Regions from separate parts of the Leclercia sp. genome, predicted to be linked through region 1. Evidence: predicted binding sites of a transcription regulator. Region 1 holds the regulator's gene; each other region holds the start of a gene.
The links. The regulator PurR, encoded in region 1, represses purine synthesis genes. The targets are predictions, from matches to a motif close to CANGCAAACGTTTGCNTG.
Positions count from the first base shown of each region.

Region 2: a site for PurR is predicted at 3,606-3,623, ahead of galS (HTH-type transcriptional regulator GalS). Genes of this name have one in related genera too.
Region 3: a site for PurR is predicted at 5,293-5,310, ahead of cvpA (colicin V production protein). Genes of this name have one in related genera too.
Region 4: a site for PurR is predicted at 3,080-3,097, ahead of purE (5-(carboxyamino)imidazole ribonucleotide mutase). Genes of this name have one in related genera too.

Region 1 covers NZ_DAIQCE010000001.1:1,365,798-1,373,447, reverse strand. The annotation lists gene cfa (cyclopropane fatty acyl phospholipid synthase) at 1-106, opposite strand, end outside; gene punC (purine nucleoside transporter PunC) at 386-1,582, opposite strand; gene punR (DNA-binding transcriptional activator PunR) at 1,698-2,630, shown strand; gene purR (HTH-type transcriptional repressor PurR) at 2,627-3,652, opposite strand; gene cydH (cytochrome bd-I oxidase subunit CydH) at 3,948-4,037, shown strand; gene V7Q49_RS06405 (MFS transporter) at 4,203-5,369, shown strand; gene sodB (superoxide dismutase [Fe]) at 5,405-5,986, opposite strand; gene V7Q49_RS06395 (C40 family peptidase) at 6,109-6,912, opposite strand; gene grxD (monothiol glutaredoxin 4) at 7,250-7,597, shown strand; gene rnt (ribonuclease T) at 7,644-7,650, opposite strand, start outside.
Region 2 covers NZ_DAIQCE010000001.1:208,083-215,732, reverse strand. The annotation lists gene mglA (galactose/methyl galactoside ABC transporter ATP-binding protein MglA) at 1-1,113, opposite strand, end outside; gene mglB (galactose/glucose ABC transporter substrate-binding protein MglB) at 1,185-2,183, opposite strand; gene galS (HTH-type transcriptional regulator GalS) at 2,475-3,497, opposite strand; gene yeiB (DUF418 domain-containing protein YeiB) at 3,653-4,810, opposite strand; gene folE (GTP cyclohydrolase I FolE) at 4,828-5,496, opposite strand; gene V7Q49_RS00885 (YbfB/YjiJ family MFS transporter) at 5,614-6,747, opposite strand; gene fghA (S-formylglutathione hydrolase) at 6,889-7,650, shown strand, end outside.
Region 3 covers NZ_DAIQCE010000001.1:73,342-80,991, reverse strand. The annotation lists gene V7Q49_RS00330 (histidine ABC transporter permease HisQ) at 1-346, opposite strand, end outside; gene hisJ (histidine ABC transporter substrate-binding protein HisJ) at 435-1,217, opposite strand; gene argT (lysine/arginine/ornithine ABC transporter substrate-binding protein ArgT) at 1,459-2,241, opposite strand; gene V7Q49_RS00315 (UbiX family flavin prenyltransferase) at 2,539-3,108, opposite strand; gene purF (amidophosphoribosyltransferase) at 3,198-4,715, opposite strand; gene cvpA (colicin V production protein) at 4,749-5,237, opposite strand; gene dedD (cell division protein DedD) at 5,423-6,118, opposite strand; gene folC (bifunctional tetrahydrofolate synthase/dihydrofolate synthase) at 6,108-7,376, opposite strand; gene accD (acetyl-CoA carboxylase, carboxyltransferase subunit beta) at 7,445-7,650, opposite strand, start outside.
Region 4 covers NZ_DAIQCE010000002.1:207,740-215,389, reverse strand. The annotation lists gene V7Q49_RS10335 (methionine ABC transporter permease) at 1-287, shown strand, start outside; gene mnmH (tRNA 2-selenouridine(34) synthase MnmH) at 291-1,361, opposite strand; gene purK (5-(carboxyamino)imidazole ribonucleotide synthase) at 1,436-2,503, opposite strand; gene purE (5-(carboxyamino)imidazole ribonucleotide mutase) at 2,500-3,009, opposite strand; gene V7Q49_RS10315 (hypothetical protein) at 3,183-3,371, opposite strand; gene V7Q49_RS10310 (YdgH/BhsA/McbA-like domain containing protein) at 3,442-3,651, opposite strand; gene lpxH (UDP-2,3-diacylglucosamine diphosphatase) at 3,794-4,516, opposite strand; gene ppiB (peptidylprolyl isomerase B) at 4,520-5,014, opposite strand; gene cysS (cysteine--tRNA ligase) at 5,311-6,720, shown strand; gene V7Q49_RS10290 (metal-dependent hydrolase) at 6,808-7,329, opposite strand; gene V7Q49_RS10285 (substrate-binding domain-containing protein) at 7,402-7,650, opposite strand, start outside.

The DNA of each region.
Region 1 (7,650 bases):
ATGCCGGGCCGTTAATGGTAATACCCGCGCGGCTCAGCAATTCGTTGACTATCCGGAACCAGTCATCATTCCGGATGCTGACTTCTTCTATACACGATGAACTCATAGCTTCTCCATCACCTGATGTGATCAGAATCCATAAACAGCGTAGACGCTCTTTATGAAGAATGAGAAATTTCACGGTGTAACCCGTGAGGCTAATATCCGACGTAGAACAGAGGAAGGGAGAGGACCCTTGCCGAAAGGCCATCCATGGTAAAACGGGAGCACTCCGGCTCCCGTTAACACTTAATATTTTTAGTAATTATCAGAACGCTTCAGTCAGTATAGGACTGATATCGTAGTGATTCAACAGGATATTGTTAGCAAGCTAATCAATGTTCTGTCAAGCCCGGGAAGATTCGGCTTGCAGGCTGTCATCCTGCGGGCCTGCAGGGACGTACTGCATCCGGTAGCCCAGCGCCGCCAGCACCACGGTTGCTACCATCACGCTGGTGGTGGTCAGCAGCGGAGTAGCAATCAGCCACGATACCAGCAGGCTCGCCAGGAAGCAGAGGCCCAGTTGCAGGGTGTTTTGCAGAGCGGCTGCGCTGCCGGTCGCCTGCGGGAAGGGACGCAGGGCCTGCGCGACCACAATCGGGTAGATTGCGCCGTTCGCCACCGCCATCAGGCAGAAGGGGATCAGCAGCTCAGCCAGGCCCGCGCCCGGGATAAACCCGACCGCCCAGGTGGCGATCACGCTGAAGGCAAACAGCCCCAGCAGCCACGGCAGCATCTGGTGGCCCTGCCACTTCTGCAGCGCGGCACGGCAGCCATAGCCACCGATCAGGAAGGCGATGGTCTGCGGCACGTAGCTCAGGCCGATCGCCGCCGGGCTGTAGCCCATGTCGCTGAGAATAAACGGCGAGCCGGTCAGCCAGGCGAAGAAGCTCGCGGAGCAGGCGGCGTAGATCAGCACGTTGCCGCGATAGGTGCGCGAGCGGAGCAGCGAAACAAAGGTAACGCGTTGCTCAGATTGTCCTTTTTTTGTCGCTGTCGGCTTCAGGAAAAACGCCGGGATCATCAGCACCAGGGTGATAACAAACAGCACTGCAAAAATGGCCTGCCAGCTGAAGTGGGCGAGGATCCAGCTGCCCAGCAGCGGCGCCAGCGCCGGAGAGAGACCGACCAGCGGCATGATGGTGGCGAAAATGCGGTTAGTGCGCGAGGCCGGGTAGTAATCGGTTACCAGCGCCTGCCAGGTCACCGCTGCGGCGCAGACCCCCACCGCCTGGATAAAGCGCAGCACCAGCAGCCAGGTGGCATCGCGGACCCACAGCATGCCGAGGCAGCCGAGGGCAAAAATGGCTAAACCAGCCAGCAGCACCGGCTTACGGCCGAAGCGGTCGGACATCGGTCCCCACAGCAGTTGGGCAAAGGCAAAGCCTGCCAGGAACAGGCTCAGGCTGGCGCTAATGGCGGCCGCCGGGGTTTGCAGATCCTCCTGCATGATCGAGAAGGCAGGCAGGTACATATCGGTGGCGAGGAAGCCCAGCACGCTTAAGCCGCCGAGCCAGACTAAAAATCCTTTCCCGGGTGTCATTGTTCTATTCTCCGTTTGGGCGCAGGTATGGGTAGGCGCTGAGTGTAGGGAGTGCAAACCCGCTTGTGAAACGCTAATATTTGGCGGTTGCGTTCAAAAATTTTGCAGGCAGAAAATGTGGTCAGAATATTCTCTTGAAGTGGTGGATGCCGTCGCGCGTAACGGCAGCTTCAGCGGAGCAGCGCAGGAGCTGCATCGCGTTCCGTCCGCCATCAGCTATACCGTGCGTCAGCTGGAGGAGTGGCTGGCGGTGCCGCTGTTTGAACGGCGTCATCGCGACGTGGAGTTGACCCCCGCCGGGACCTGGTTTCTGAAAGAGGGGCGGTCTGTTATCAAAAAAATGCAGATCACCCGCGAACAGTGTCAGCAGATCGCCAACGGCTGGCGCAGCCATATCTCCATTGCGGTGGATAATATCGTGCGCCCCGAGCGCACCCGGCAGATGATTGTCGATTTTTACCGCCACTTTTCGGACGTCGAGCTGCGGGTCTCGCAGGAGGTCTTTAACGGCGTCTGGGACGCGCTGGCGGACGGCAGGGTGGAGATGGCGATAGGTGCCACCCAGGCGATCCCGGTCGGGGGACGCTATGCGTTTCGTGATATGGGCACGCTGAGCTGGATTTGCGTGGTCGCCAGCCATCATCCGCTGGCCGCCATGGAAGGGCCGCTCAGCGATGATACCCTGCGCAACTGGCCCTCGCTGGTGCGCGAAGACACCTCCCGCTCGCTGCCGAAACGCATCACCTGGCTGCTGGACAACCAGCGGCGGATTGTTACACCCGACTGGGAATCGTCGGCCACCTGCCTCTCGGCCGGCCTGTGCGTGGGGATGGTGCCGGTGCATTTTGCCCGACCGTGGATCGACAGCGGCAAGTGGGTTGAGCTAACGCTGGAAAATCCCTTCCCGGATGCGGCGTGCTGCCTGACCTGGCAACAAAACGATATGTCGCCGGCTTTGGCCTGGCTGCTGGATTATCTGGGAGACAGTGAAACGATGAACCGGGAGTGGCTGCGGGAGCCAGAGATGCTGGCTCCCGGAGAGGATTAACGGCGGTAGTCGCGGAACGGACCATCCGCGACGGAGCGGCGTTCAATCAGGCGCGGATGTACCTCAATGGACTGGGACTCTTCGCGCTTATTGACGATACGGTCCAGCAGCATATTGAAGGCGGTCTCCCCCAGCGAATCTTTCGGCTGGTGGATGGTGGTCAGCGCCGGGGTAAAGAAGCGGGCGTTGCGCACGTTATCATACCCGATCAGCGAAACGTCCTGCGGAACGCGCAGACCCATCTCATCGGCGGCGCAGAGCGCACCCATCGCCATAATATCCCCGCCGCAGAAGATGGCGGTTGGACGCGGGCTCTGGGAGAGGATCTGCTGCATGGCGCGGTAGCCGGACTCCGGCTCAAAGTCACCCTGCACGATCCAGTTTTCCGGCACCGTGATTAATGCCTCTTCCATCGCCTTCATAAAGCCCGCCAGACGCCCGGCACCGGTGTTGCGCTCCAGCGCCCCCGGGATCACGCCGATTTCGCGGTGGCCGCGTTCGATCAGATAACGACCGGCCATGTAGCCGCCTTCAAAGGCGTTATCGATCACCGAATCGGTAAAGTCGGCCTTCGCTTCGCCCCAGTCCATCACCACCATCGGAATATTGCGATACTCTTCCAGCATGGTGAGCAGGGGTTCCGGGTATTCGGAACACATCACCAGCAGACCGTCGACGCGCTTTTGCGCCATCATCGACAGATAGGCCCGCTGTTTTTCGAGGCTGTTCCAGGCGTTGCCGAGGATCAGGGTGTAGCCTTTCTGGAAGCAGTTCTTCTCTACCGCTTCAATAATTTCCGCAAAATAGGGCGCTTCACTGCTGGTCGCCAGCAGGCCGATCGATTTGGTGTGATTCACCTTCAGACTACGGGCCACGGCGCTTGGAGAGTAGTGCAGCTCTTTAATGGCCGCCCAGACGTTGTTGCGGGTCTCTTCCGCGACAAAGCGGGTTTTGTTAATAACATGTGATACGGTTGTAGTGGAAACGTTTGCGCGTTTCGCCACGTCTTTAATTGTTGCCATCAGATGTCACTCCAGACCATATCTAAGCTCCTGAAAAACCAATAGGTAAACGTTTGCCTTCACTCGCCCTAATTGCGCAATTTGAATTGCGGTACGCCGGGAAAACGACACAGGACGTCAGGAGGGGGTCAATGGCCGGTACGCTAATAAATTTAGCGTGGAATTTTGTCTTATCTTGGCCCAAAGGGGAAGAGCAAAAACCGATATCAATCTAAATCCTGCAAGATTTTTACCCTCAACTGTGTAAAAATGAGCAAGCTCACTCTTCGTAGGGTGATTAAAAGGAGAAAAATTGATGAGTACCGATCTTAAGTTTTCGCTGATTACTACCATTATTGTTCTGAGTCTGATTGTTGCCAGCGGTCTGACTGCGGCACTGCACTGATTGATGCGGGAGAGGTCAGCTCTCCCTCGTTCCTTTTCGCTTATTGTTACGCGCCCTGCAAAAATCTTTTGCTAAATTGTTAACTTCTCATTTTTTGTGATTGATGTCATGCTTTCGCCTTCATTGTTCTGTGTCGCCTGACGACACGGTGTCTGGAGTTGAAGTATGAGAATCAATTTTCCGCTGCTGGCCCTGGCCATTGGTGCCTTTGGTATCGGTACCACCGAATTTTCCCCGATGGGCCTGCTACCGGTTATTGCCCGGGGCGTGGATGTCTCTATTCCCGCTGCAGGCATGCTGATCAGCGCCTACGCCATCGGCGTGATGGTGGGCGCGCCCCTGATGACCCTCCTGCTGTCCCATCGCGGACGCCGCAACGCGCTGATCTTTCTGATGGCGATCTTTACCGTGGGTAACGTTCTCTCGGCGCTCTCGCCGGATTACACCACCCTGATGCTGTCGCGTATTCTCACCAGCCTGAACCACGGTGCCTTCTTTGGCCTCGGGTCGGTAGTGGCCGCAAGCGTGGTGCCGAAACACAAGCAGGCCAGCGCCGTCGCCACCATGTTTATGGGCCTGACCATCGCCAATATTGGCGGCGTGCCTGCCGCAACCTGGATGGGCGAAGTCATTGGCTGGCGGATGTCCTTCCTGGCTACCGCGCTGCTGGGTGTCGTCTCGATGATCGCGCTGTTCTTCTCCTTACCTGCGGGTGGGGCGGGCGAAAAGCCGGAAGTGCGCAAAGAGCTGGCGGTTCTGCTGCGTCCGCAGGTGTTATCTGCCTTGCTGACCACCGTCCTCGGCGCTGGCGCGATGTTCACCCTCTATACCTATATTGCCCCGGTGCTGCATGACATCAACCAGGCGACCCCGGCCTTTATCACCGCCATGCTGGTGCTGATTGGCGTTGGTTTTTCCATCGGCAACTATCTGGGCGGCAAGCTGGCGGATAAGTCCGTGAGCGGCACCCTGAAAGGCTTTTTACTGCTGCTGATTGTCATCATGCTGGCGATCCCTTGGCTGGCGCGTAATGAAGTGGGCGCGGCCGTGGCGATGGTGGTATGGGGCATGGCGACCTTTGCGGTGGTACCGCCGCTGCAGATGCGCGTCATGCGCGTCGCAAGCGATGCGCCGGGATTATCATCGTCTGTAAATATCGGTGCTTTCAACCTGGGCAATGCGCTGGGTGCGGCAGCCGGTGGGGCAGTGATATCCAGCGGGATGGGTTACAGCTTCGTACCGGTGATGGGGGCCATTATCGCCGCCCTGGGACTTATTCTGGTCTTTGCCTCCGGGCGAAAACAACCTGAGCCGGTTTGCGCCACCGAATAAAAATAACGCCGAAGGAGTTCCCTTCGGCGTTTTCATTATGCCGCGAAGTTCTTCGCCACAAATTCCCAGTTTACCAGCGCCCAGAAGTGCTCGAGGTAATTCGGGCGCGCATTACGGTAATCGATGTAATACGCATGTTCCCAGACGTCGACGGTCAGCAGCGGAGTCGCGCGGGTGGTTAACGGCGTTCCCGCGTTAGACGTAGAGACGATCGCCAGTTTGCCGTCTGCCTCTTTTACCAGCCAGGTCCAGCCTGCGCCAAAGTTCTTCACCGCAGCATCGGTAAACTTCGCTTTAAATTCCGCAAAGCTGCCGAACGCAGCAGTGATGGCCGCAGCCAGCTCACCCGTGGGTTCGCCGCCAGCATTGGGTGCCAGGCAGTGCCAGTAGAAGGTGTGGTTCCACACCTGAGCGGCGTTGTTAAACACGCCGCCTTCGGACGTGCGCACGATCTCTTCCAGGGATTTCCCTTCGAACGCGGTGCCGCCGATCAGGTTGTTCAGGTTGGTAACGTAGGTCTGGTGGTGTTTGCCGTAGTGGTATTCCAGGGTCTCCGCCGAAATATGCGGGGCCAGGGCGTCTTTTGCATACGGTAATGCAGGTAATTCAAACGACATTGCTTCTCTCCTTATTATAGTGATCCATTCAATAGCCCTACTGAATGAAGGGATAGAGTAGCAAATTGAAAGAGTATGCAAAAGAGGAACTTACCCCGCCGGATAACCGACGGGGCAGGGGATTAACGGAGGGTATTAGCCTTCATGACGCGACGCGCGCCGACGTAGTGGCGCTGCCAGTAGTCTTCGCTCAGGGAGGTGATCTGAATGTCCTGGCCCGAGCGCGGAGACTGAATGAATTTGCCGTTGCCAACGTACACGCCAACGTGATCGGCGGTGCCACGCCCCTGGGTGCGGAAGAACACCAGGTCGCCGCTCTCAAGCTCACCGCGATCGACCGGAGAGGCGTCACGCAGGTGGTACATTTCGTTAGCGGTGCGCGGAATGCGGAATTTAACCAGATCTTTATAGGCGTAATAAACCAGACCGCTGCAGTCGAAGCCGGTACGCGGAGAGGTACCGCCCCAGCGATAAGGTTTTCCAATCTGGTCCATCAGCTTATTCATTGCCGTTTTCTGCGCTTTCTGCATCCGAACTTTATGCGCTTCGGCAAGGGTAGTGGTTTTGCTGGTTTTCACGCACCGCGCTTTATGCCCTCTACGAGGGGTGCATTTTTCTGTCACAACGCGGGAGGCGGTTTGCGTGGTTCGGCTGGCGCTGCGGGAGGTGGTGCGGCTTTTTTTACTGGAATTTGTTGACTGCGTTTTAGCGAGGCTTTTTTTGGTGCTGCTCTTTTTGCTGGTGCTCTCTTTTTTCGTGGTTTTGCTGGTGCTGCTTTTTTTCTTGGGTTCGGTCGCTTTCGCCAGATGCGTTTTATGCGCGGCAGAAGACCGCGCCTGCTCTGAGGCGTTAGCCAACGGCGTGAAGGTGAGAGACGTAAACAGCAAAGCACAGAGCGTGATCGAGAATGTATTTATTCGCGCCACTGGGCAATCCTCTGGTATTAGCAGGTTATACATAAACCTGCGTATGATTTACAAAACCCGTCGATTCTAATCTATAAAAAGGCCCGACGTTAATAAACTTTTTGCATCTAAAACTACGTTTCGTTAGCGAGTGCAAAAATATCACAATTTCCCAGGGGCATTTTGTGCATTACCTGAACAAAACCGCAGCTATTCTGCCGATAAGGTATGTTCTGAATGCATCTTTAAGGGACGCGCGGTAAAATCATATAAGTGACAAAAATGTTATTTTCCGTTGTCGTTCTGAAACGCTACAATGTCAGACGATTGCCGTAACAGAAGTTAAAGGAAGCAAAACATGAGCACTACTATTGAAAAAATTCAGCAGCAGATTGCTGAAAACCCGATCCTGCTGTACATGAAAGGTTCTCCGAAACTGCCAAGCTGTGGTTTCTCCGCTCAGGCGGTCCAGGCGCTCTCTGCCTGTGGCGAACGTTTTGCTTACGTTGATATTCTGCAGAACCCGGATATCCGCGCTGAGCTGCCAAAATACGCGAACTGGCCAACCTTCCCGCAGCTGTGGGTTGATGGCGAACTGGTTGGCGGCTGCGACATCCTGATTGAGATGTATCAGCGCGGTGAACTGCAACAGCTGATCAAAGAGACGGCTGCGAAATACAAATCCGAAGAGCCAGGCGCCGAGTGATCCACCGGGCCCGCTAAATAAAAAAGCGACCAGAAGGTCGCTTTTTTTATGCG
Region 2 (7,650 bases), 1.2 Mb from region 1:
TTTGTAATTATGAATATTAGAAATTAAGGAGTTAAAGTTAATATCCAGATAGGCATAAATACCGGTCGAGCGCCGCTCTTCCGTCACCAGCGCAAAACCGTGGTTAATGGCTTCGTTGGCGTTATGGTTATTGATCTTTTTACCGTGCAGGGTAATGGTCCCGCCGGATTTCTCACGAATCCCGAACAGGGTCTCCACGATATCGGTACGCTTGGCCCCGACCAGACCGGCAATCCCGAGGATCTCTCCTTTGTGCAGGTCGAAGGAGATATCGCGAATGGAAGGCTGGCGCAATGACGTCAGGTTGCGCACTTCCAGAATCACTTCGCCCGGCTTGTTCTCTTTGCTCGGGAAGCGCTGGTTCAGGGAACGACCGACCATCATGGCGATGATCTTGTCCATATCCAGCCCTTCCAGCGGCTGGGTGGCGATCCACTGGCCGTCGCGTAGCACTGTGATCTCATCACACAGCTGGAAGATCTCTTCCATTTTATGCGAGATATAAACGATGCCGCAGCCGCGATCCTTCAGCTTACGGATAATAGTGAACAGGTGGTTCACCTCTTTCTCCGTTAATGAAGAGGTCGGCTCATCCATAATCACGATTTTCGCGTTATAGGAGAAGGCCTTGGCGATTTCGATCATCTGCATCTGTGAAACTGATAACGTACCCACGCGCGCGCGCGGATCGATATCAATATCCAGTTCATCAAAAATCGCTTTGGTATCGCGATACATTTTGTCCTGATCGACAAATACGCCTTTGGTCGGATAACGACCCAGCCACATATTGTCCATAACAGAACGCTGAAGAACCAGGTTAAGTTCCTGGTGAACCATCGAAATACCGTTTTCCAGTGCCTCTTTGGCAGAATGGAAATCGATCTCTTTCCCCTGAAAAAGAATGCTGCCAGAATCTTTTGAATAGATCCCAAATAAGCATTTCAATAATGTTGATTTACCCGCACCGTTTTCACCCATTAAGGCGTGAATGGAGTGAGGCCGTACTTTTAAATTAACATTATCCAGTGCTTTAACACCGGGAAAAGACTTGTTGATACCGCTCATTTCCAACAAGTATTCACCGGACGACTGAGTCGTTGTGCTGACCATAATTATACCTTCTCGGCCTCGCGTCGCGTGATAAAAGGGCGCAGAAGCTGCGCCCAGTGGAATGCTAAAACTTATTTGCCGGTGAACTGCGACAGGTTTTCCTGATCTACGCCAACGTAAGGTACGCGAACAATTTTGTTGTCGATTTTCCAGTTGGTGCCGTCAGCAGCGCCTTTGCCGTCTGCCAGGTTTTTCGCCAGATCGAAGGTGGCTTTCGCCTGGTTGTTAGCATCGTTCAGCACGGTACCGGCCATTGCGCCAGATTTAACCAGTGCCAGCGCTTCTGGCAGAGCATCCACGCCAAATACCGGGATTGAGGATTTGTTGTGTGCTTTCAGCGCTTCTACTGCACCCATTGCCATCGCATCGTTGTTGGCGATAACCACTTCGATTTTGTTAGCGTTCGGGCCGGACAGCCATGCGTCCATCTTGTCTTTCGCCTGAGCGGTGTCCCACATAGCGGTATCTAATGCCAGCTGCTGGGTTTTCAGACCCTTGTCGTTCAGCTCTTTGATCACATAAGTGGTACGTGCTTCAGCATCCGGGTGGCCTGGCTCGCCTTTCAGCAGAACAAACTGAATCTGACCGTCTTTGTTCAGATCCCAGTTCGGGTTGGCCGCCCAGTGTTTGGCAATCAGGTCGCCCTGAATGATGCCGGATTCTTTGGAGTCGGTGCCCACGTAGAAGGCTTTGTCGTAGCTATCCAGCGCCTTACGGGAAGGTTCTTTGTTGAAGAACACGATTGGCACATTCTGGCCACGTGCTTTCTCAATAACGGTGCCTGCAGCCGCCGGGTCAACCAGGTTGATTGCCAGTGCTTTCACGCCTTTTGCCAGCAGTACGTCGATCTGGTCGTTCTGTTTGGACTGGTCATTCTGGGAGTCATTCATCAGCAGCTGCACGTCTGGCGCTGATTTACCCTCTTTTTCGATGGCCTTACGCACAACAGACATAAAGTTATCGTCGTATTTATAGATAGTCACACCAATACGGCTATCTGCAGCGTGCGCGGTTGCACCAAAAAGCATGCTTGCCATAACAGCAGACAGAGTCAACACCTTCTTATTCATGATATCTCCGGTTTTTATGCAGGGTAGTTCGTGTGAATAACGATCGGCGGGCAAATGTTAATGAAACGTTAATGCCGGCCGAAGTCCACTTATAAAATTTCTATCTTCCTTGGTCGGTAACGCTCCAGAATGCGTTTTTTTGGATGTTTAACGTGTCCTGACTATAGTGAAAGTGATTATTCACCGTTACATAACGTTTCAGTCACTAAAACGCTGACATCATAGACAGCGCATTGTTAACTTACTGTGAATTTACTCACAAATTGAAAACGGTTACATCACGGCGAATTATTAGTTAGTGATCGGTGCCACAATTTGCCGAATGGCAACCGAATGGCGACGCACTAAAGTCGGCATGAAACAGTGTGTTGCGTTGATATCCAGCTTCCCTGCGGCGCCCTGTAACGCCAGCTCCGTGGCCAGCCGCGCCATAGAGGCGATCGGGTAGCGCACCGTCGTCAGCTGTGGGTCGGTGTAACGGGCAATCGGGATATCATCGAAACCAATCAATGACAGATGCTGTGGCACCGCAATGCCGTTATCTTTCAGCGCCGTCAGCGCGCCTGCGGCCATGCTGTCGTTATAGGCAAAGACCGCGGTCAGCTGCAGGTTGCGCCCGAGCAGCTCCACCATGGCCGCTTCCCCGCCCTGCATGTCCGGCGCGCCGGTGCCGATCCAGCTGTCCGATGCGGCAATGCCCTGCTCCAGCAAGGCTTTCTGCCAGCCTTCACGCCGCATTTCGTCATCTTCAATGCGGTGGCTTGATGCAAGATAGCCGATGCGCTGATGGCCGTTATTCACCAGCATCCGCGTCGCCATCATCGCTCCGCTGACGTTATCAAGGCAGACGCAGCGGTGGGCATAGCCGGGCACGATGCGGTTGATCAGCACCATGCCGGGGATCTGCTCCATCAGGGAAGAGAGCTCTTCATCGCTTAAGGCTTTTGAGTGCACAATCAGGGCGTTACAGCGCTGGCGAATCAACACCTCAATGGCATTACGCTCTTTTTCCGCCTCGTGATAGCTGTTGCCGATCAGCACGTATTTCTGGTGCTCCTGAGCGACCATGTCCACGGCTTTCACCAGGGCACCAAAGAAGGCATCCGACACGTCCATCACCACCACGCCGATGGTGTCGCTGACCTGGGTCGCCAGCGCCTGGGCGTTAGCGTTTGGCCGGTAGCCCAGCGCGGTGACGGCCTTCATCACGCTCTCGCGCGTCTCCGGACTGACCAGCGCGCTGTTGTTAAGAACCCGGGAAACGGTAGCGACAGAAACGCCCGCCTGACGCGCGACGTCACGAATGGTGATCATATTCACCATCCTTATTTAGATTGCAGCAACTCACAGACACCCCCTGTGTTTAGCAAGGTGACTATTCTGGCAGCGAGAACGGGAGGACTACGTGAAGAAGCTCACAAGGATGAAAACGGTTACATCCGTTTTGTTAATGATTGTGATCCAGATCGTTATCCGGATGTATTATTTGATGAAACCCCTGCAGCACGTGCGGTCAATTGTCGCCACAGCCACTCCAGCGGTCCCTGACGGAAATGACGCAGCCAGAAAACGGAGAACAGGATATTCACCAGCCAGATGGGCAGAACGAAGCCCAGCAGCTGCAGGCGATCGAACTGCATAAACAGGCCGAGGTGATAGAACAGAGTCGTGCAGATCAGTGTCTGTAGAAGGTAGTTGCTGAGCGCCATACGCCCCACGCAGGCTATCGCCATGACCAGCCGGAAACGGCAGAGCTGTGGCCAGAAGCCATACATCAGCGCGGCATAGCCTATGGTCTGAAACGGCGCGCTCAGCTCGCGCGGCGCCTGTAACAGAAACGCACACCAGCGATAATCCCAGCTCACATACCACTGGGCGATCACCGCCGGGAGATTAATCGCCAGACCGATCAGCACCAGCCACAGCCCGGTACGCCGGTAATGACGCAGGCTAAATTCGCCTTTCAGCCAGCCGGTACGCATCAGCGCAGCGCCGATCAGCATCATCCCCGCCAGCTGCCAGCCATACTGCGCGCCAAGCGCCAGCAGGCTGTTACCCAGCATATCGGCCCGGTTGCTGATGGCCTCCGCTCCGCCGCCCAGCTTCCAGTACTGCTCATACTGCAGGTTGGCCGCATCTGGCACCCAGGAGCGATTGGTGGAGCCGCCCGAAATCACTCCCAGCAGCAGCAGAATGGCAACGCCGATGACGAACAGCACCACCCCGGTATTGAAGAGATTTTTAATATCCTGCGCATCGCGGATAATGCGCCAGCAGATCAGCCCCACCAGCCCATAGGCCAGCAGAATATCGCCGTCCCAGAACAGCAGGCCATGAATAAAGCCGAGCAGGACCAGCAGCGAAAGTCGGGCCTGGATCCAGCGTTTACCGCGTTTCAGCAGCAGCTGAAGGCCAGCCCCGAACAGCAGGGCAAACAGAGTGAGGAATTTAACCTGGGCGAACAGATCCAGCACCGCCCATGTCCAGGCGTCGCTGAGGGTAATATCGCCATACCAGGCAGGATTGAGATAAGCGGCTTTCGGCAGACCGAAGCCGCTAATATTGAGCAGCAGAATACCCAGAATCGCGACGCCACGAACGAAATCCAGCGTGACATTTCTTTCCATGTATTCTGCCCTAACGATCAGTCGCGATGACGCACGGCGCGCAGGAACTCCTGACGGGTGTTCTGGCTTGATTTAAACAGGCCACCCAAAGAGGTCGTGGTGGTGGCGCTGGTCGCATCGCGAATGCCGCGCGCTTTCACGCAATAATGTACCGCATCAATGGAAACCGCCACGTTGTTGGTGCCAAGCAGCGTCTGCAGCGCGATGAGGATCTGCTGGGTTAAACGCTCCTGCACCTGCGGACGCTGGGCAAAGAACTGCACGATGCGGTTAATCTTCGACAGGCCAATTACCGCGTCCTTCGGAATATAGGCCACGGTCGCTTTGCCGTCGATGGTGACAAAATGGTGTTCACAGGTGCTGGTCAGGGTGATATCACGCACCGTCACCATTTCATCCACCTTCATTTTGTTTTCAATGACGGTGATTTTCGGGAAGTTGGCATAATCCAGCCCCGAGAAAATCTCATCGACATACATTTTGGCGATGCGACGCGGGGTCTCCATCAGACTGTCATCGCTCAAATCGAGATTCAGCAGCTGCATGATTTCGGTCATATGCCCGGAAATAAGACGTTTACGCGTTTCGTTGTCCAGATCCTGAACCGGTGGGCGCAGCGGGGTTTCGAGACCGTGTGCGACCAGCGCCTCGTGGACGAGAGCTGCTTCTTTACTCATTGATGACATTCTTTTCTCCTGCAGGTGCGGTGCTCTTCTGCCCTCCGTGGGGCAAAATGTGCACTCATTGTGCGTGAGGCGGCGAGCATAATCCAGTATTCACCGCGATAATTATTCCAATTGCCGTTACCTTTCAACCTGACGCTGCCAGACCAGCCCACCCGCCACGAAAAGGGCGACACCCGCAAGGCCCAGAGCGGGCTCCAGCTGCTGAGTAAGCCAGCTCGACAGCGCCGAGGTCATCGGGCCAATCAGCTGCCCGACCGCATAGCCGGTCGTCAGTAACCCGGCCATGTACCGCGTATGATTCGGTGCCAGCTCGCGCCCGTAGAGCAACGAGAGCTGCACCGCACATAAAAATCCGCCACCCACTAACAGCGCCCCGGTCACCAGACCGGCCATCCCCGGCAGCAGCCAGGCGGCAATCACCCCCACCGCCTGCAGCCAGAGCACCAGCGCCAGCCTGCGATTCGAGGTGGAGACATGGCGCAGGGCAATACTCAGGGCAATGCCCAGCACCGAGGCCACGCCGAACACCGGCCAGACAAACTGGGCAAACGCGCTGCCCGGGAAGCGCAGCGCCGCCATCTGCGACAAAAAGGTCGCCGGGAGGATGTAGCCAAATCCGGCGAGGCTGTAGCTCCAGACCAGACGACGCAAATTGCGGGTCAGCGTCAGCGGCTCCGGCGTGGTGCCCGGACGATGCAGCTGTCCGGCCCGCGGCAGATAGCGAGCCACCAGCGCGATCAGCACCAGGGCCAGCACGCCGTAGATTTGCCAGGCGGCGCTGGCCGACAACCCGTGCGCCTGGATCCATACCGCCAGCAGACCGCTGATAGTGATGCCTGCCCCCGGCCCGGCGAAGACCGCGGCACTCAGGCCCGGCTTGCCGAAATGGGCCAGCCGCTCGTTGGTCCAGGCGGCCACCAGCACCATCGACCAGCCGCTCATGCAGCCAATCACAAACCGCAGCAGCCCGTGGACCAGGGCGTTATCCGCAACGGCTGAGAGCAGGGTTAGCGCCACCGCGCCCACAATCCCCAGCCACAGACGGCCCTCGACAAACCGGTGCGCGCGCATGGCATCCCATGCCCCCACCAGATAGCCGAGATAGTTCATTGCCGCCACCAGCCCGGCGCTGGTCAGGGTCAGTTGCCCTGCCGCAATCATCAGTGGCACCTGTGGGGTAAAGGCAAAGCGCCCTATTCCCATCGCCACCACCAGAACCACAAATCCGCTGAGCGCGATACGCAGCGCCATGACCACTCCAGTTGTTAAAGTTTCGTAAATTCATGATGCAGGATATGTCGTTAATGCGGAAGTGAAAGTTACTCACGCGTTATTGAATTATCTGTATTATGACTTCCATCTCTCTATACACCCTTCCTGAAGGAGCCCTGCATGGAACTGCTCGAAGAGCACCACTGTTTTGAAGGTCGACAGCAGCGCTGGCGTCATGACTCGGCGGTGCTGAACTGCGCGATGACGTTCAGTATTTTTCTGCCCCCGGCTACCGGTGCGGCAAAACCGCCGGTGCTGTACTGGCTCTCCGGCCTGACCTGCAACGATGAGAACTTCACGACCAAAGCAGGTGCCCAGCGGGTGGCGGCGGAGCTGGGGATCGCTCTGGTTATGCCCGACACCAGCCCGCGCGGCGATGACGTAGCGGACGATGCCGGTTACGACCTGGGCAAAGGCGCCGGATTCTACCTGAATGCCACCCAGGAACCCTGGGCGCGGCATTACCGGATGTACGATTACCTGCGCGATGAGCTGCCGGCGCTGATCCAGGCGGAGTTCGCGGTGTCCGATCGCTGTGCGATCAGCGGCCACTCGATGGGCGGCCACGGTGCGCTGGTAATGGCATTGAAAAATCCGGGTAAATACGTCAGCGTGTCGGCCTTTGCGCCGATCGTAAACCCGTCCCAGGTGCCGTGGGGGCAGAAAGCGTTCACGAATTACCTGGGCGAGAATGCCGAGACCTGGCAGGCGTGGGACAGCTGTGCGCTGATGCTGGCCAGCCAGCCGGAACAGGCGATCCCAACGCTTATCGATCAGGGTGATGCGGATCAGTTCCTGGCAAGCCAGTTACAGCCGGCGGTGCTGGCGGAGGCCGCGCGCCAGAAGGCCTGGCCGCTGACGTTACGCATCCAGCCAGGCTAC
Region 3 (7,650 bases), 1.3 Mb from region 1:
AGGCTCCGCGGAAGGTTTCAGTGAAGTAAGCGCCGTAGATAAAGCCCAGGGTGATGATACCGGCCACCATAGGATCGATATCAATCTGTGCCATACCGATGGCATCCGTGATGCCGTTGAGGGCGATTTGCAGACCGTAGAAGATCAGCAGCATCAGCACCAGGTCAGGCACGCCACGGATCAGCGTGGTATAGCCTTCAAACAGCAGAACCATGGCCCGATTGGTCGAAAGCTTCGCGCCCGCGCCCGCCAGGCCTATTAACACCGCCAGCACCACCGAACTGAGAGCCAGTTCAAGGGTGACGAGCGCGCCTTGTAAAATTACGCCAGAAAATCCGTACAGCATACCGCCTGCCCTGTCGTGTCGTGAGTGGTGACGCCGTGTCTTTTCCCCTCCCGCAGCGGGAGGGGTCGCACGTTATTCAGCGGGGCGTTTAGCCACCGTAGACATCAAAGTCGAAGTACTTCTTCGCCAGTTTTTCGTAAGTACCGTCGGCGCGCATTTCGGCAAAGGCTTTATTCAGCGCTTCACGCAGTTCGTTGTCCTCTTTACGCAGCCCCATACCGGTGCCCACGCCAAAGAGTTTTTCGTCCTTAATGGACGGACCGCCGAACTTGTAATCTTTACCTACCGGCTGCTTCAGGAAGCCTTCGCTGGCAGCGACTTCGTCCTGGAAGGCGGCATCGATACGGCCTGCGGTCAGGTCAGCATAGATATTTTCCTGGCCCTGATAAGAGACGATTTCGATCCCTTTCGGTGCCCAGTGCTCGTTACCGTAGGTCTCCTGGGTGGTACCTTGCAGCACGCCGACGCGTTTGCCTTTCAGTGAATCAAGGGTTGGCTGGATATCAGAAGATTTAGCCACCACCAGACGGGAATCTGCTGCATAAAGTTTGTCGGTGAAGGCAATCTCCTGCTGGCGTTTTTCGGTGATGGAGAGAGAAGACATAATGGCGTCGATTTTTTTCGCTTTCAACGAAGGGATCAGCGCATCCAGTGGGTTTTCGACGAAGGTACACTCTGTTTTGATACGTTTGCACAGTTCTTTCGCCAAATCGATATCAAATCCTACCAGTTCACCCTGCGCATTCTTCGATTCGAAGGGGGCATAAGTCGGGTCAGTACCAATACGAACTTTTTGCGGAATTGCTGCGAATGCCGCAGTAGCGCTGGAAAAGGCCAGGGCCAGAGAAAGTGACAACACCAGTTTTTTCATATCTATCCTCAACAGACTGTCTTCTTACGGGATTTTAACGCCGACGGGGGTGCTCTTAATGTGCCATTAATCGCCGCGGCAAGGCAAAAGATTATGCCCCGCACGCGCGAAAAAGTGCATTGCGAGTGCTTAACTATTCACTTTATAACCAACACGGTGCAGGATTGCACCATCCTGGTTCGCATTCGCCGCTGGCGCACCATAACGGGGAACCATTATGGTGCGCACCCGTCAGTAACGGTTAGTCGCCGTACACATTGAAGTCGAAGTATTTCTTCGCCAGTTTGTCGTAGGTGCCGTCTTTACGCAGTTCGTTAAAGGCTTTATCAAAGGCCGCTTTCAGCTCGGTATCGTCCTTACGCAGGCCGATGCCGGTGCCGTCACCAAAGTACTTTTTGTCTTTAACCGACGGGCCGGCAAAAGCAAACTCTTTCCCTGCCGGTTGTTTCAGGAAGCCTTCGCTTGCCGCGACTTCATCCTGGAAAGCGGCATCCAGACGCCCTGCCGCCAGATCGGAATAGATCAGATCCTGGTTCTGGTAAGCCACCACATCCACGCCCTTCTCACGCCAGTTGGCATTGGCGAAGCCTTCCTGCGTGGAGCCCTGCAGAACGCCGACGTGTTTGCCTTTCAGCGAATCAATGGTCGGCTGGACAGGCGAGCCTTTCGCCGCAATCAGACGGGAGTCCGCTGCGTAGAGTTTTTCAGAGAAGGCGATCTCCTGCTGGCGTTTCTCGGTGATGGAGAGTGAAGAGATAATCGCGTCGATTTTCTTGGCTTTCAGGGAGGGGATCAGCGCATCGAAGTCGCTGCCCACCCAAGTGCATTTCACGGACATGCGTTTGCACATCTCATTTCCCAGGTCGATATCAAACCCGACAAAGTCGCCCTTCGCATCTTTCGATGAGAACGGCGCATAGGTCGCGTCGGTACCGATACGTACGGTCTGTGGGAGCGCCGCATAGCTGCTTGCCGCGGTACTTAATCCCACCAGCAAAGACAGAGCCAGAACCGTCTTCTTCATACATTACCCTCAAGTGTCGTGATTTTATTATGTATTAGGTTGTGTTGTGTGTTGTTACAGGCGATCCCTTGCAGGTCTTATGCCAGATTGCAATGAGTGCAAAATTTCGGCGTTAAATATGTTAACGAAAGGTTGCAAGATTGCCTTAATGGTGAAAGATAGCAGGTCTGCCAAACGAACCGCAGTGGGAAGAAAGGAAAAAAGGAATTAAATGTTGAGGATATGATCGCGGTTGCAGAATTGCCCTGAAACAGGGCACGTTGCGCTGACCTGCCCCAGGGCAGGACACTTTTCCCGTCAGACGCCCTGCCAGCGGGTGAAGAGATCGTCCGGCAGCTCAATATCGAACTGATCCAGAACCCGGTTCACCGTCTGGTTAATTACCTCATCCAGGCTTTGCGGACGATGATAAAACGCCGGGACCGGCGGCATGAGTACCGCCCCCAGTTCAGCAGCCTGCGTCATCAGCCGCAGGTGGCCCAGATGCAGCGGAGTCTCGCGCACGCAAAGCACCAGCGGGCGGCGCTCTTTCAGCACCACGTCGGCGGCGCGGGTTACCAGGGTATCGGTATAACTGTTGACGATGCCGGAGAGGGTTTTGATGGAACAGGGCAGGATCACCATGCCCGCGGTCTTAAACGACCCGGAGGAGATGCTGGCCGCGATATCGCGGGCATCATGCACCACGTCGGCCAACGCCTGAACGTCGCGCAGGGAGTAATCGGTTTCGAGAGAGAGGGTCTGCCGCGCAGCCTGGCTCATCACCAGATGGGTTTCAACGTCAGCGACGTCGCGTAATACCTGCAGCAAACGGACACCGTAAATCGCGCCGCTGGCCCCTGAGATCCCTACTATCAATCGTTTCATGATTATCGCCCTTACTGTAACTGGGCAGACTGTGCAGGATTTTGGCGGGAGTTGCAAGCGAGGGCGGACGCCCTCGCCTGTGAGAAGGATTAACCTTCGTTGTGCATCTCTAAGCTTTCGAGATCGTTCGCCATCTGCACGGCTTTCGCATCGTCGTTACGCAGAGAGTCGAGGTAGTCCAGATACTTCTGGTCCACATCTTTGGTGACGTAGATACCGTTGAACACCGAACACTCGAACTGCTGGATATCCGGATTCTCGGCGCGCACCGCGTCGATCAGATCGTTCAGATCCTGGAAAATCAGGCCGTCGGCACCGATGATCTGGCGGATCTCGTCCACTTCGCGACCGTGAGCGATCAGCTCGTTAGCGGTCGGCATGTCGATACCGTAGACGTTCGGGAAGCGAATCTCCGGTGCCGCAGAGGCCAGATAGACCTTCTTCGCACCCGCTTCACGGGCCATCTCGATAATCTGCTCTGAAGTGGTGCCCCGCACAATGGAGTCATCCACCAGCAGCACGTTCTTATCACGGAACTCCGCGCGGTTGGCGTTCAGCTTGCGGCGCACCGATTTACGGCGCAGCTGCTGGCCTGGCATGATAAAGGTGCGGCCAACGTAGCGGTTTTTCACAAAGCCCTGACGGTACGGTTTATCCAGAATGCGGGCTATCTCGAGTGCGATATCGCAGGAGGTTTCCGGAATCGGAATAACCACGTCGATATCCAGATCTTCCCACTCGCGGGCAATTTTCTCGCCGAGCTTGGTGCCCATATTTACGCGGGCGCTGTAGACGGAGATTTTGTCGATGAAGGAGTCCGGACGGGCAAAGTAGACGTACTCGAACAGGCACGGGTTGCTGACCGGGTTTTCCGCACACTGGCGGGTAAACAGCTGGCCTTTTTCGGTGATGTACACCGCTTCGCCCGGAGCAACGTCACGCAGGAACTCAAAGCCCAGCGTATCCAGAGCCACGCTTTCGGAGGCCACCATATACTCGGTGCGGCCATCGCCAATATCGCGTTTCCCCAGCACCAGCGGGCGAATCCCGTTCGGATCGCGGAACGCGACCATACCGTGGCCGATAATCATCGCTACGCAGGCATAGGCCCCGCGAATCAGACGGTTAGTGGCTGCCACGGCAGCAAAAATGTTGTCGGCTTCCAGCGGATAGTGACGGAAGTTATCCAGTTCGCTGGCAAAGATGTTAAGCAGAATTTCAGAATCTGAAGTGGTGTTAATGTGGCGACGCTTCTCTTCAAACAGCTTTTTACGCAACTCGTGGGCGTTGGTCAGGTTGCCGTTGTGGGCAAGCGTGATGCCATACGGGGAGTTAACGTAGAAAGGCTGCGCTTCAGAGGCGCTGGAACTGCCTGCGGTAGGGTAACGAACGTGACCAATACCCATGTTACCCTGCAGACGCTGCATATGGCGGGCTTCAAACACATCGTTGACCAGGCCATTGGCCTTACGTAAACGGAAGCAGTTGTGTGCATCAATGGTGATGATACCCGCAGCATCCTGCCCACGGTGCTGAAGCACCGATAATGCGTCATAAATAGACTGGTTTACCGGCATGAAACCGGCGATACCGACAATACCGCACATTCGTCATTTCCTCGTTAAGCCACATCTCAGGGTTTATGCCCTGGGCAAAAAACTCGACGAGCTTTGCAGATAGTCAAAGAACCATCTGATGATGAAGCTAAACTGCGGGATCAGCTGCGATTTCTGCCAGTCTTCACTTTTTGAGAACCCGGTAAAGGTATCAAGGAAGAACAGTATCGCGGCGACAATCAACACCCCTCGCAAGGCACCGAAACAGATCCCAAGCACCCTGTCCGTTCCTGACAAACCGGTTTTCTCAACCAGCTGGCCAATCACGAAGTTAACAATGGCGCCAACAATCAGCGTCGCGATAAACAGCACCGCGATGGCGATTCCGTTTCGGACCAGTTCATCTTCAAAGCCCGTGAACCAGACAGACAGGTAAGTGTAGTAATGACTGGCAACAAAGAAGGCACAGCCCCAGGTTACCAGCGATAACGCTTCACGAACAAAGCCACGGATCAGGCTAACCAGACAGGAAAAACCTATCACCGCAATGATGGCGTAATCAATCCAGACCATATACGTCCCACGATTAAACGCCCTGTCATCCAGTTCGGGGCGAATTCTAACAGAAAAAGAAAACGTTTGCGTAGGGATTTCCTTCCCGCGCGTAAATAAAAAAAGCGCTGAAAAAATGTTCAGCGCCCCAGGCGGGTTACCTTCTCAGGCAATCTGCTACGCCTGTTTTTTAGTCAGAGAAAAACTCAGTTCACGCTGTAGTTCATCACCACGCCGCTCAGACCGGAGAGTTGATTCAGCTCGCCAAGCGACCCTTTCAGCTTATCTCTCGATGCATCCGGGCCGACGAGAATACGGGTGATTTTACCCTGTACCGGCGTCGTAGGTGAAGTGTAAACGCGATACCCCGCGCCACGGAGTTTGGCCACCACCTCGTTGACCTTGTCGGCATTTTTCAACGCGCCGAGCTGCACCACGTAGGCTTTACCGGTCGGGGCCGGTTTCTCTTCTGCCGCCGATTTGGCCGGTGGGGTTTCCGTGGCCGCCGCCAGCTGCTGGCTGGTGTTATCGCGCTGCGGTTTCGGCTTCTCAACCGGCTTCGGTTTCTGCACCGGTTTTGGCGCGTACTGCTCGACTGCCGCCGGATCCAGTTCGTTACTGTTACCGGCCGCCAGACGCGACGGATCTAAGGATGGTGCTGCGGCATCGCCCGCCTGCACCTCTTCCGCCGCCCCTTCAGGCGGTTGAGCAGGTAGCGCCTGCGTTGCCGCCGGCAGCATGTCCGGCTCATCCCGGTCGCCCGGTTTCGGCACCAGCGGGATCGCCGCGAACTCATCCTGATAATGCTTTTTCTGTCCATCAAGCAGCCCGGGGAGAATAATCACCCCCAGCGCCACCAGCACAATGGTGCCTGCTAAACGGTTCTGAAACTTACTTGCCACCGGTTCTCCCCGCATCCATTACGTCCATGACATGTGCCACCGTGTGGAAAGATCCACACACCAGCACGGTATCTTCTGGTCTGGCGTCCGCCATCGCCGCGCGCCATGCCTGCTCCACGCTGGCAAAGCTCTGGCCCTCGCCGAGATGTTCCATCAGCTGTTCAGCCGTTGCCCCACGCGGGCCTTCCAGAGGTGCACAATACCAGCTATCGACCACACTCTCCATGCAGGCCAGCGTGCCGCCAATATCTTTATCATGAAGCATACCGATAACCGCCAGCACGCGCCCGGTTTTTGGCAATGATTTGAGACGTCCTGCGAGATAGGCCGCGGCGTGAGGATTATGCGCCACATCCAGAATCAGACGCGGCGATTCGCTCACCGTCTGGAAACGCCCGGCGAGGATAGCCTGCTGAATACCGTCGCGGATGGCCTGCTCGTTTACCGCCAGACCGCTGGCGCGCAGTGCGGCCAGCGCCGTGGCGGCATTCGGCTGCGGCACCTGTGGCAGCGGCAGATTATCCAGCGCGCCTTTAGCATCTTCAAAGCGCCAGCCGTTCTGTGTCACGCTGTAGCGCCAGTCGACGTCACGACGCTGCAGCAGCGCCCCCTTCTCCTGGGCCACATCAGCAATGGTATGCGGCATTTCAGGTTCACCAACAATCGCCGGTTTGCCCGCGCGGAAAATACCGGCTTTTTCACGGCCGATGCTTTCGCGATCGGGCCCCAGCCAGTCGGTATGATCCAGCGCGATGCTGGTCACCACCGCCACGTCCGGATCGACGATATTGGTGGCGTCCAGACGCCCGCCTAACCCGACTTCGAGGATCACCACGTCCAGCTGCGCCTGCTTAAACAGCCACAGCGCCGACAGCGTGCCATATTCAAAATAGGTGAGTGACGTGTCGCCACGCGCGGCTTCGATTTCGGCGAACGAGGCGGTATGCGCCGATTCGGCTAACTCTGCGTTTTGCACCCGCACGCGCTCGGTGTAGCGCACCAGATGCGGCGAGCTGTAGACACCTACTTTGTAGCCCGCGGCCATCAGCATGGACTCCAGCGTGCGGCAGGTGGTGCCTTTGCCGTTGGTGCCCGCCACGGTGAAGACAAAGGGAGCCGGTTTCAGAACGTCAAGGCGCGCCGCTACCTGGCTGACGCGCTCGAGTCCCATGTCGATGGCTTTACTGTGCAGGTTTTCCAGATAAGAAAGCCACGCGGCCAGAGGCGACGTGGCTTGGGGAAGAGTGATATTTTCCATGTTGCGCGCTTTTCAGTTACGGTTAGAAAGCAAAAGGGCAGCGCCATTGGCCCTGCCCTTTTCAGTTATCAGGCCTCGGGTTCCTGATCCGGTACCACCACGCCTTCGCGCGGCTCATCCGGGCTCGGCGACGGCAGATTCATCAGCTTCGCCAGGACGCTGGCCAGTTTCAGGCGCATTTCCGGGCGGCGGACGATCATGTCGATAGCGCCTTTCTCGATAAGGAACTCACTGCGCTGGAAGCCCGGCGGCAGTTTCTCACGTACCGTTTGCT
Region 4 (7,650 bases), on a different contig from region 1:
TTGGTGCCAGCCCGATGCGCATTATCTGCACCGTGCTGCTGCCGGAGGCGAGCGCCGGGCTGCTGCGCGGTCTGACCATCACCCTCGTCAGCCTGATCGGCTACTCGGCCATGGCCGGGATTGTCGGCGGTGGCGGCGTAGGGGATCTGGCGATCCGCTACGGTTACTACCGCTACGAAACGCAGGTGATGGTGGTGACGGTGATCGCGCTGATTGTGCTGGTGCAAATTGTCCAGGTGCTCGGCGACTGGCTGGCGAAACGCGCCGATAAGCGCGATCGCCGCTGACCTTCAGGCCGCCAGCCAGGCGGCGACGTCGTTAAATACGCCCCGATAGACAATGTTGTCTGCTTTTTTCTCCAGCTGATAACGGTACATCGGGTCGTAATAGTCATTGAGCAGCGGCGCAAGCCAGGCAAAATGCGCCTCGGTGCTGCCGGTGCGCTGCTGTTCAACCAGCGCGTTATCCAGCAGGGCGGTCAATTCGCCAAATCGCTGTAACCCCAGCCGACGCCGAATGGCAAACAGGCCGTGGTGCAGGTACTCGCCGTACTCCAGCCAGCCCGCCTCTTCGCCACGCGCGGTGCGGAAGGCCTGCCACATCTGCTCGAAATACTCCTCCCGCAGGCGCTCCAGCCGCACCTCAAACGGATCCTCAACCACCACAATCGGCGATTGCACCATCCGATCGCGCAGGCACTCCGGCAGATGGTTAGAGCCAATCATCCTTCCTTCGTCTTCCAGCACCCAGCGCGCGGCGTCTTTTTTCAGCAGCTCCACCGCGAGATGATTTTCAAAGCTGGCCTGCGAAAGCTGCGGCGTCAGCGTGCGGCCAAACGACGAGCCGCGATGGTGCGCCAGCCCTTCAAGATCGATCCCGTCAGGACGGGCCTTCACCAGCAGCGTTTTGCCGCTGCCGGTACAGCCGCCAATCAGCACGGTCGGCTTTTGCACCTGCTCAACGGTGGCCTGGATCGCCGCCTGACGCAGCGCCTTATAACCGCTGCGGATCAGCGGATAATCGACCCCTGCCGCTTTCAGCCACGCCTGCACGATATGCGAGCGCTGCCCACCCCGGGCGCAGCAGAGATAACCCTGAGGTTGCGCGAGACAGGCGGTGCGCCAGGCTTCCAGGCGCTGGTCGCGCGTCTCGCCGCTCACCAGACGGTGGCCGAGCGCGAGGGCTGCCTCCGGCCCCTGGCGTTTATAGCAGGTGCCTACGGCGGCGCGTTCGTCGTCATTCATTAATGGCAGGTTGATCGCCGCAGGCATCGCGCCCTGGGCAAATTCCACGGGGGCGCGCACGTCGATTATCGGCGTGTCGGCGGTAAGTATGGCGCGGTAGTCCGTCCCATCGTTCATAAGGATCCCTCAAAACAGCGATGGGCAGGATTTTACGCCGGGGAAGGGGAAGATCAACTCCCCGGCGGTAAGACTTAGCTTAGCGTTGCCTGCGCCCAGGCGATACCGCTGGCGTATTCCGGCGGTAGCAGGGGGACAATGGCTTCGAGCGTGGCGCTCAGACGAGGAATATCGCTGTCGTTCAGGTTCAGGTGGCCGACCTTGCGTCCCGGACGCACCTCTTTGTCATACCAGTGCAGATGCACCAGAGGCAGCTTCAGCCAGTCGTAGTTCAGATCGGTGCCGATCAGGTTGATCATCACCGACGGGCTATTGACCACCGGCTGCGGCAGCGGCAGCCCGGTAATGGCGCGCAGGTGCAGCTCAAACTGGCTGATGGAAGCGCCGTTTTGCGTCCAGTGGCCGCTGTTGTGCACGCGCGGGGCCAGCTCGTTGATCAGCAGGCCGTTCGGGGTGACAAAGCACTCCATTGCCATCACGCCGACGTAGCCCAGCTCCTGCATAATGGCCGAGAGCATGCTTTCGGCCTGCGCCTGCTGAGCCGCATTGGCCTGCGGGAAGACTACGCTGGTGCGCAGAATGCCGTCCTGATGCAGGTTGTGCGTCAGGGGATAAAAGACGGTGCTGCCGTCGTGGGCACGGGCGCCCACCAGCGACACTTCACCGCTGAAGTTAATGCCCTGCTCAACGATGCACTCGCCGTAGCACTCATCCGGCAGCTGGTCGGTTTCACCGGCCCGCAGACGCCACTGGCCGCGTCCGTCGTAGCCACCCACGCGGCGCTTGACGATCGCCAGCTCGCCCAGAGTGGCAAACACGCCGGACCACTGGCCTTTCTCCGTCAGCAGCTGCCACGGCGCGGTGGCAAGATGCAGATCGTCAAACAGCTGCTTTTGCGTCAGACGGTCGGCAATGATCGGGAAGACGTCGCGATTAACGAAGGCGTTGTGGCGCGCCAGCTCGCGGGTCAGAGCGGTCTCTGGCCAGCGCTCAATCTCGGCGGTAATGACGCTTTGCTGGAAGGGCACGGCTTCAGGTTCATCGTCCAGCCCGACCGGCCAGACGGCGATCCCCAGCGGTTCACCGGCCTGACGCAGCATGCGGCCTAACTGACCGTTACCGAGGACGCAAACCTGTTTCATGCCGCACCTCGCGGATCCGGGTTCTCCAGAACCTCGTCGGTCTGGGCGGTACGCCACGCGACCAGGCGCTGATGCAGTTCTTTATCGTGAGTGGCGAGGATCTGTGCGGCCAGCAGGGCGGCGTTAGCAGCACCCGCTTTACCGATTGCCAGCGTTCCTACCGGAATGCCGCGCGGCATCTGCACGATGGAGTAGAGGCTGTCGACGCCGCTCAGGGCTGCGCTTTGGACCGGGACGCCGAGCACCGGCACCAGGGTTTTGGCGGCAATCATGCCGGGCAGATGCGCAGCCCCGCCGGCACCGGCAATAATCACCTGATAGCCGTTCTCTTCCGCGCCTTCGGCGAAGCTGAACAGTTTATCGGGGGTGCGGTGTGCGGAGACCACTTCAACGTGGTGAGGAACATTCAGGATGTCAAAGATTTCGGCGGCGAACTGCATGGTAGCCCAGTCGCTTTTGGACCCCATCACGATGGCGACACGCGCCGGATTATTGCTGGAAGACATGCGTCTTAAAACTCCTGTGGTGCACAACTCTCGGCTTTTGAGGTGACAGAGAATAGCACGATACACAGGCAAGGAAAACGGTTGCGCGGCTAAAACTTCTGCCAAAGTCGGTCTGTTGCTGCAACGAAAAAGCCCGCCTTTCGGCGGGCTTTAACAGGATATCTGAACCTTTTTTACAGGAGATTGCCTGCGGTCAGGTTCTCTTTGTCGAAGGCATGGTTCACATCAATATGATTCTGATGCACTGCCGTGTCGATATTGGAGCCCGCCTCTGGCGCGGAGACGTGATGCGCTGCAGCCATTGCGCCAGATGACAGTGTTGCGGCCAGCAGCAGGGCGCTGACGATACTGATATTTTTCATTCTCTTTTCCTTGTTCATCGTATTGTCGCTGTCGCGGGTCTTCTCTCTGGCGGCACGGCAATCAGTTAAATTATTTGGTCAGTTCAGCGGTCATGTGCACGCGGTTGTCGAACTGTGCGCTGGTGATTTTGTACGCAGCACCTTCTTTAGCGGCCTGAGCGGCAATTTTCGCTTCGGCACGGTCCAGGGTGGAGGCGGTAGCGCTCACGCTCTGAGCGAAAGAACCGAAAGAGATCAGAGAAAGAGTGGCAACTGCAACGAAAGTTTTGATGGATTTCATGGTCGTATTCCTTAAGCTGTTTTGTTTGGAGTAGGGCGTTGTTGCCCTGATGTGAGTCATCATAGGCCGACCAGAGTGTGATTAAAATCAAAACAATTTGCGGATTGAATTCAAAAAATTTGAATGAATTTCAGGCGGGGTTTCAGAACGGAAAAGCGATCAGCTCCACGCCTTCGGGCGTGACCTTAATCATCGAGCCTTCGCTATGCCAGGCCCCTAACACCACGCGGTGGGCGGGCTCGCCGTTGACGGTCAGGTCGTGCACGTCCGGGCGATGGGTATGGCCGTGGATCAGCCACTGCACCTGATGTTTTTCCATCACGCTGACGACGGCCTGCGGATTGACGTCCATGATGGTCATCGATTTGCTGCTGTTGGCGGCCTTGCTGCCGGCGCGCATCTTCGCCGCAATGCGGCTGCGGATAAACAGCGGCAGGGCGAGAAACAGGGTCTGGATCCAGGGCGTATGCACTTTGGCGCGAAACGCCAGATAACCGGTATCGTCGGTGCAGAGCGTGTCGCCATGCATAATCAGAATTTTGCGGCCGTACAGATCGAGGACGGTCTCTTCCGCCAGCAGGGTCATGCTGCTTTCACGGGCAAAACGCTTGCCGATCAGAAAGTCGCGGTTGCCGTGGATAAAGAAGCAGGGGACGCCGGAGTCAACCAGCGCGTTAAGCGCACTCGCTATCTCGCGGTGCAGCGGGTTCGGGTCGTCGTCGCCAATCCAGGCTTCGAACAGGTCCCCCAGGATGTAAAGCGCATCGGCGTGCCGGGCTTCACCCTGTAAAAAACGCAGAAAACCGGCGGTGATCGCCGGTTCTTCTGTTTGCAGATGCAGATCTGCAATAAAGAGTGTCGCCACGAATTATTCGCTGACGGTCACGCTTGTGATCACGACGTCTTCTTTTGGAACGTCCTGGTGCATACCGCTGCGGCCAGTAGAAACGGCTTTGATCTTGTCAACCACGTCCATACCCTCAACCACTTCTGCGAACACGCAGTAGCCCCAACCCTGCAGGCTTTCGCCGGAGAAGTTCAGGAAGTCGTTGTCAGCCACGTTGATGAAGAACTGCGCGGTGGCAGAGTGTGGTGCCTGAGTACGGGCCATCGCCAGGGTACCGCGGGTGTTTTTCAGACCGTTGTTCGCTTCGTTTTTGATCGCGTCTTTGGTCTCTTTCTGGTTCATACCAGGTTCAAAACCGCCACCCTGGATCATAAAGCCGTTAATCACACGGTGGAAAATGGTGTTGTTGTAGAAACCTTCGCGGCAGTAGTCCAGGAAGTTTTTAACTGTTTCAGGCGCTTTGTCATCAAAGGTTTTGATTACGATATCGCCATGATTAGTGTGGAAAGTAACCATTTTTGCATCCTGTTCCGTTATAGTGGTGCTTCGACCCCGTGGGGGGCCACAATAAGCGCTTGTTATAGCATAACCTCACGGCGCGATCACCTTGCATTGTGTGCTGCTTCAGGTTTGAATTATCGGACACGCTTCATCCTTTAAGTTGCCTCATCGTTGGCTGCGTTCAGAAACCCCGGTCACATAGTTATCTATGCTCCCGGGGATTTCTTCTCTTGCCGCCTTGATGCAACTTAAATGATTTTGCGTGTAGAATACGCCGTTTTCACCCACACACGTCTCACATGGAATCTTCGATGTTAAAAATCTTCAACACACTGACGCGCCAAAAAGAGGAATTCAAACCTATTCATGCCGGGGAAGTCGGCATGTACGTGTGTGGTATTACCGTTTACGACCTCTGTCATATCGGCCATGGCCGTACCTTTGTTGCGTTTGACGTGGTATCACGCTATCTGCGTTTCCTCGGGTACAAGCTTAAGTATGTACGCAATATCACCGATATCGACGACAAAATTATCAAGCGTGCTAACGAGAACGGCGAAAACTTCGTCGCCTTAGTCGATCGCATGATCGCCGAAATGCACAAGGATTTCGACGCGCTGAACATCCTGCGCCCGGACCTTGAGCCGCGTGCGACGCACCATATCCCTGAGATCATTGAGATCACCGAACAGCTGATTGCCAAAGGTCACGCCTACGTGGCGGACAACGGCGACGTGATGTTCGACGTGCCGACCGATCCGCACTACGGTCAGCTCTCTCGTCAGGACCTGGATCAGCTCCAGGCCGGAGCCCGCGTGGACGTGGTTGATGTGAAGCGCAACCCGATGGACTTCGTGCTGTGGAAGATGTCCAAAGAGGGTGAGCCGAGCTGGCCTTCACCGTGGGGCGCGGGCCGTCCGGGCTGGCACATCGAATGTTCGGCTATGAACTGCAAACAGCTGGGTAACCACTTCGATATTCACGGCGGCGGTTCCGATCTGATGTTCCCGCACCATGAAAACGAAATCGCCCAGTCCACCTGCGCCCACGACGGCGAGTATGTGAACTACTGGATGCACTCCGGGATGGTGATGATTGACCGCGAGAAGATGTCTAAATCGCTGGGCAACTTCTTCACCGTGCGCGACGTGCTGAAGTATTACGATGCCGAAACCATCCGCTACTTCCTGATGTCCGGCCACTATCGTAGCCAGCTGAACTACAGCGAAGAGAACCTCAAGCAGGCGCGTTCAGCGCTGGAGCGTCTGTACACCGCGCTGCGCGGGACTCTCCCATATATTCCAGAGTCAGGAGGGTTGGCAGAATTTCCACGCGGTATTGATTATGAAGATCGTTTCAAAGAAGCAATGGATGACGATTTTAATACTCCTTTGGCATATGCTGTTCTCTTTGAACTTGCGAAAGAAGTTAATCATTGCAAACAAAATAACGATTATTCCGGTGCAAATGTAGCTGCGGGTTATTTACGCAAGCTATCGGGAGTGCTGGGCCTGTTGGAGCAGGAGCCGGAAGTATTCCTGCAGAGCGGTGCTCAGACCGATGACGGGGAAGTGGCGGAGATTGAAGCCTTGATTAAAGCCCGTCTGGAAGCCCGTCAGGCGAAAGACTGGGCCGCTGCCGATGCCGCGCGTAACCGTCTGACCGAGATGGGTATCATTCTGGAAGATGGCCCGCAGGGTACCACCTGGCGCCGTAAGTAAGTCCGTAACGCCCGGCGGCGCGATGCTTGCCGGGCCTACAAAAGCACAGACGTAGGCCGGGTAAGGCGCAGCCGCCACCCGGCTTTTTTATCTCCGCCGCCACCATAACAACCCCATCAGCACCACACCCGGCAGCCACACCCACAGCAGCTCCGACAGAATTACCTGATGACCGTACGGCGTCATGTAGCGTGACAGCGCAAAAGGCGCGACCTTAATCACCTGCCAGGGCGCAAAGAAGCGTTCATCCGACCACGGCCATAGCCAGCCGACCCCTTTCCCGCCCGTGGTCACCGAATCCAGCAGGCTGTGCGAAAGCAATGACACCGTTAAAAACAGCCAGCAGCGCACCAGCCCGGCCCTGAACCATCGTCGGCCGATTAACACGCAGAGTAGCGGCACCACAAAGGCAAACAGCAGGGAGTGGGTAAAGCCGCGATGACCGAAAACATTGCCGTAGGCGACGCCAAACTTAAACGACAGCACGTCGGCATCCGGCAGCATGGCGAGGACGATCCCGGCGAACAGCAGGCGAGGGGGAATAACCCGGGTGCCCAGCCCTAAGCCGAGGCAAATCGGCACCGCGGCGTGGGTAATGATGGTTGGCATAACGATTATCCATGGCAAATCATGGAAATATAGCAGAGCGCGGCTGAACACAGTGCCGGGCGTAAATCTGAATTATGCCGATTCCCGGGCGATCAATTGCCCCGACAGGGTAATGCGCTGGGTTTGCAGCTCTGGCTCTTTCAGCTTGCGGATCATCAGCCCCGCCGCCTGACGGCCCGTCTCTTCGCTGGCCGAGGAGACATAGGTAAAGGACGGGGAGGTAAGATTGACGTGCAGCATATCCTCAAACCCCACCAGCGCCACCTGTTGGGTGAGAAACACATCTTTCCCCACGGTACGCCCGACGTGATGAATACCGGA